DNA from 2 places in the Nonomuraea sp. NPDC049695 genome. Region 1 is predicted to be linked to the other one. Evidence: riboswitches for the same ligand, from Rfam matches in the RefSeq annotation. Region 1 holds a riboswitch; the other holds the start of a gene.

Region 1 (2,383 bases):
CATGAACGAAATCAGCCGACGCGACGAGATATCGCTGTCGGGCGCCGCGCTCCGCGGCGCCCCTTGGAAGGCCGCCGCCATCGGCGGCGGCGCCGTCACCGCGGCCAGCTTCGGCCTGGGCGTCCTCACGGGCGGTGGCGACCTGGTGTGGGCGCTGGGCCTGGGCATCAGCCTGTTCGCCCTGATCGCCGCGGTCGGCGCGGTCGCCCGGCCGCACGAGGGCGACCGGGTGACCCGCCAGGCCAGGATCTGGTCGTTGCGGCACCCGTGGCGGTTCGCGCTGCTGCCCGCGGGCATCGTGGCCGTGCTCGACTACCCGGTGCAGCTCGTGTTCGACGACGACGGGGTCTTCGGCGCGGCGGTGGACGCGCTGTGGCACGGCGCCCTGGTCTACCTGATCGCCGGCGTCCTCACGCTCGCCATGCAGGGCCGCGCCCGATCCTCCGAGTGAGGACCCGCGCCGTGAGGTCAGCTCTGCGCCTGCTTCTCCGCCTGGCTCCTGCACACGCAGAACTCGTTGCCCTCGGGGTCGAGCATGGTCACCCAGCCGGTGCCGTCGGGCTGGCGCCGGTCGTCGAAGACGGTCGCGCCCAGCCCGATCAGCCGCTCGACCTCCTCGTCACGGGTCCTGCCCTCGGTGCCGTTGACGTCGAGGTGCAGCCGGTTCTTCACGGTCTTGCCCTCGGGCACGCGGATGAACAGCAGGAACGGGTCCTGCTTGGTACGCAGCATCACCTCGTCGTCGCCGGGCTTGTCGCCCTCGCCGAGGGGCAGCCCGGTGGCCTTGCTCCACCAGGTGGCGATCTCGTACGGGTCGGCGGCGTCGATGGTGACGGCATGGATTTCAATCACGCAGTCACCTAACCGGGGACGCCCTGCGACGTCAAGCGAGCATCCGCAGCCCGACGACCCCGGCCAGGATCAGGGCGATCGAGATCAGGCGCGGCAACGAGACCTCGTCCCCCATGGCGATCATGCCGAGCACCGCGGTGCCCGCCGCGCCGACGCCGGTCCAGACGGCGTACGCGGTGCCGACTTCGAGGGTCTTGAGCGCGTACGAGAGCAGACCGAAGCTCAGCGCGGCCGTCACGAAGAACGACAGCGCCCACCACAGATTGCTGAACCCGTTGCTGAGCTTGAGCGAGAGGGCCATGGCGACCTCGAAGACGCCGGCCAGCACGATGACGATCCACGCCATGATCGGAACTCCCTTGGGACGAGGCTGTCACGGATGCGTCGTCTTGGCGTTCCGGGAAATACGGCGCGTCTCGTCCGGGAGCAATCAGCTCATCGGGGGGAACGCGGCGCGCGGCGGGGTCATTCCCACCAGACGGTGACCCAACGGTCGCGGGGCACCGGCCACATGCCCAGCGCGAGCACGGTGTCCGCCACCTCCTGCGCCCTTGACGGGTCGAGGCAGACCCGGCGGCACACGCTCGTCGCCAGCTCCTCCAGCGAGGTGAATCGTTCCAGGGGAGCCTCCCGCTCCTCCACCTGCACCGCGAAGCCGAGCGCCGCCACCAGTGCCACGCAGTCCTCCGCGACGGGCCGCACCGGCCGGTCCACCCCGTGGAAGTGCTCCCAGAGCGGCGTCATCCAGCTCATGGGATGGCGGTGCGGCAACTCCAGCACCACCCGCCCCTGGGTGCGCTCGTCGAGCGCGCGCAGGAAGTCCGCCAGGTCGGGGACGTTGTAGACCACGTGCGCGGCCACGGCGACGTCGACCACGGGCACCTGGTCGGCCACGTCGGGCCAGCGGCCCTCGATCGCCGTGACCGGCACACCGAGCTTCTCCGCCCTGGCCGTCAGCCCCTCCAGCATCGCGGGCGAGGTGTCGACCGCGTAGAGGTGGCCGATGCGCTCGTGCAGCGGCAGCGACGAGGCGCCGGGGCCCGAGCCCACGTCGAGCAGCGTGCCCTTGTCGGGCAGCGCCTCGGAGAGCCGGGTCATGGTCGGGCCGTCGTCCGGCTCGGCCAGCGCCCTGTCGGTACGGGCGCCGAACCGCTCGGGCGAGTGGCCCCACGGATCAACGGGAGCCTTGGCCATGATCTCGGCGGGAATGGCCCAGGAATGCAGGCGCTCTCGCCATCTGGCGGCGAGTTCTTCGGCGTCCATGGAGAGCAGCATGCCATGCATAGCACGGGTTACCCACGGGTAGCATTTCAGAGTAAGGTTACTCGCCAGTACAGAAACCTCGGTTCAAGGAGATCGACACCCATGGGCCACTACAAGAGCAACGTGCGTGACCTGGAGTTCAACCTCTTCGAGGTGTTCGGCAGGCGCGAAATCCTCGGCACAGGGCCCTTTGCGGATGTGGACGAGGAGGTTGCCCGCGGCATTCTGGACGAGGTCAACAGGCTGGCCACCGGCGTCCTCGCCGACT
Region 2 (2,383 bases), on a different contig from region 1:
GGTTCAGCCACTACTTTGCCCTTGCGGACGCCCGCGCGGACGCCCGCCCGGACGCCCGCCCGGACTCCGGCGCGGACTCCGGTCGTACGGCCGGTGGATCACGCCGCTGTCGGCGGCGGCCGGCGACCAGCAGGAGGCCGCCGGTGAACGGGCGGGCGCCGCAGGCGGCAGCAGGCTCGGCTCCGGTCCGCCCTCGTGCGGGACCATGGCAGCGTGGAGCGCAACCCGGCAGACCGGGAGCCGTCATTCGGCGAGAGCCTCTCGGAGGAACGCGACGATCTCCTCCCGCGCGGCCTTGGCTTGCGGCACCACGTTCGGCATGCTGAGGAACGCGTGGCCCGCTCCGGGGTATTCGGTGAGCCGCGCGGGCGTGCCGGCCGCACGCAGTCGTTCGGCGTAACAGCGGCCGTGATCGGCCACCGGGTCGTGGGTCGGCACCACCACGAGCGCCGGGGCGAGGCCGCTCAGGTCGTCGGCATGCAGCGGCGACAGCGGACGAGGATCGGTTCCCGGCGGAACGGCGAACCGGTGGAACAGCCGCAACTGCGGCACGGTGAGGGTGGGGCTGTCGGCGTACTGGGTGACTGAGGCGTGGTCGAACATCGTCCCGGTCAGGTCGGCAGCGGGGTTGACCAGCACTTGCGCCCGCAGGAGCAGGCCGGACTCTCTGGCCCGGATCGCGGCCAGGGCACTGATCAACGCGCCGGCGCTCTCGCCGAAGACGGCGGTCCGCGATGGGTCGACGCCCCACTGCGTGGCGTGCCGCACCACGTGCCGGAGCACGTCCCAACCGTCGTCGGCCGCCGCCGACAGCGGAGTCTCGGGGTCGAGGAGGCGGTGCTCGACCGAGACGATGACCGCGGGCAGTTGGGCGGCGAGGTGGCTGTTCACCCAGTCGCTCTGCACCGCCGTGCCCACGAACCCGCCTCCGTGCACGTGGAGCACGAGTGGCAGGCCGACCCTGTCGACGCGCTCAGGCGAGGGCCGGTACACCCGGACCCGGAGATCGCGGCCGGGCAGCGCCACCTCCTGCCACTGGATAGCGGCGCCGGGATCCGGATCGCCGGTGATCGCCCGCGCCGCGGGGGACGCCCGCCTGCGGTTCTCCTCGTCGCGGTACGCCACCAGCTCCTCGGCCGTCATCGCCAACCAGTCCGGCGCCTCTCCCCCGGCCTGGCCGCGCAGCTGGACGCCGGCCGACGGCTGCTTCCCCTCGGTGACCTCGCTCATGCCTTCTCCTGGTCGGATAGTTTCGCTACGGGAAGTATCGATACCTATGGTAGCGAAAACAGAGGTCGGGTGTGCATGGGGCGGGGACCGACACCCCTGACGATCCGCGGCGGCGGAGAGTAGCTGATCGCTGCCGTGGTAGCTTCGCCGTGGAAGCCCGTAAGTGCTTGCCCCGGACGAGATGTGCGCCGTACCCGGCCCGCAAAGACGACGCACTCGAAGGAGACGTCATGGATGCGGGCAGGCCCCTGATCGATTTCACCGAAGTGGCTCCACGGCCTCGCGCGCTGGACGTCCGGTGGATTCACGGCTCACCGTCGGCCAAGCACAACACCGATCCGGACATCCAGGTGCACGCGTACGACGAGCACACGTTCATCTTGCGGCAGAACATGGCGATCAACTACGAGGCGCCGTTCTTGTTCCTGCTGTTCGGCAACGCACGGGCGGTGTTGATCGACACCGGCGCCACGGCATCGGCCGAGTTCTTCCCCTTGCGCCGGGTGGTCGATGAGCTCGTCGCCGGCTGGCTCGCCCGCCACCCCCGGGAGGAGTACCACCTGCTGGTGCTGCACACCCATCCGCATGGCGACCACGTCGCGGGTGACGGTCAGTTCACCGACCGCCCCGAGACCACGGTGGTCGGCGCGGACCTGGTCACCGCCTGGGAGTACTTCGGGTTCAGCGAGGATCCCGACGCCGTGGCGCAGGTCGACCTGGGAGGCCGGGTGCTGGAGTGCCTGGCCACCCCGGGGCACCATGAGGCGGCGGTCACGTTCTACGACCGGTGGACCGGGTTCCTGCTCACCGGCGACACGGTCTACCCGGGCCGTCTCTACATCCAGGACTGGCCGGCCTTCGCCCGGACCATCGACCGCCTGATCGACTTCTCCGACCGCCGGCCGGTCGCCCACGTGCTCGGCTGCCACATCGAGATGACCAGGCAGCCAGGCGTGGACTACCCGATCCGCACCACCTACCAGCCAGACGAGCCCCCACTGCAGATGACCACCGGGCACCTGCACGAGATCCATACGGCGATCAAGGAGATCGGCGACCGGCCCAGCCGGCGCGCTTACCCTCTCTTCATCCTCTGGCCGAACCTATAAGCCGCACAACGGATCGGACCTCCTGCCCGCTGCGACGTCGTCCC

What was found. Region 1 has a riboswitch for guanidine ahead of AB0J64_RS29770 (multidrug efflux SMR transporter). Riboswitches for the same ligand answer to the same signal wherever they lie in the genome.
Region 2: another riboswitch for guanidine. It lies ahead of AB0J64_RS12120 (MBL fold metallo-hydrolase); the one in region 1 lies ahead of AB0J64_RS29770 (multidrug efflux SMR transporter).

What each region holds. Positions count from the first base shown of each region.
Region 1 covers NZ_JBFANV010000039.1:11,533-13,915, reverse strand. The annotation lists gene AB0J64_RS29780 (hypothetical protein) at 2-451, shown strand; gene AB0J64_RS29775 (VOC family protein) at 469-852, opposite strand; gene AB0J64_RS29770 (multidrug efflux SMR transporter) at 884-1,198, opposite strand; guanidine-III (ykkC-III) riboswitch at 1,231-1,292, opposite strand; gene AB0J64_RS29765 (methyltransferase domain-containing protein) at 1,318-2,115, opposite strand; gene AB0J64_RS29760 (acyl-CoA dehydrogenase) at 2,218-2,383, shown strand, end outside.
Region 2 covers NZ_JBFANV010000010.1:101,586-103,968, forward strand. The annotation lists gene AB0J64_RS12115 (alpha/beta hydrolase) at 244-1,230, opposite strand; guanidine-III (ykkC-III) riboswitch at 1,380-1,447, shown strand; gene AB0J64_RS12120 (MBL fold metallo-hydrolase) at 1,461-2,339, shown strand.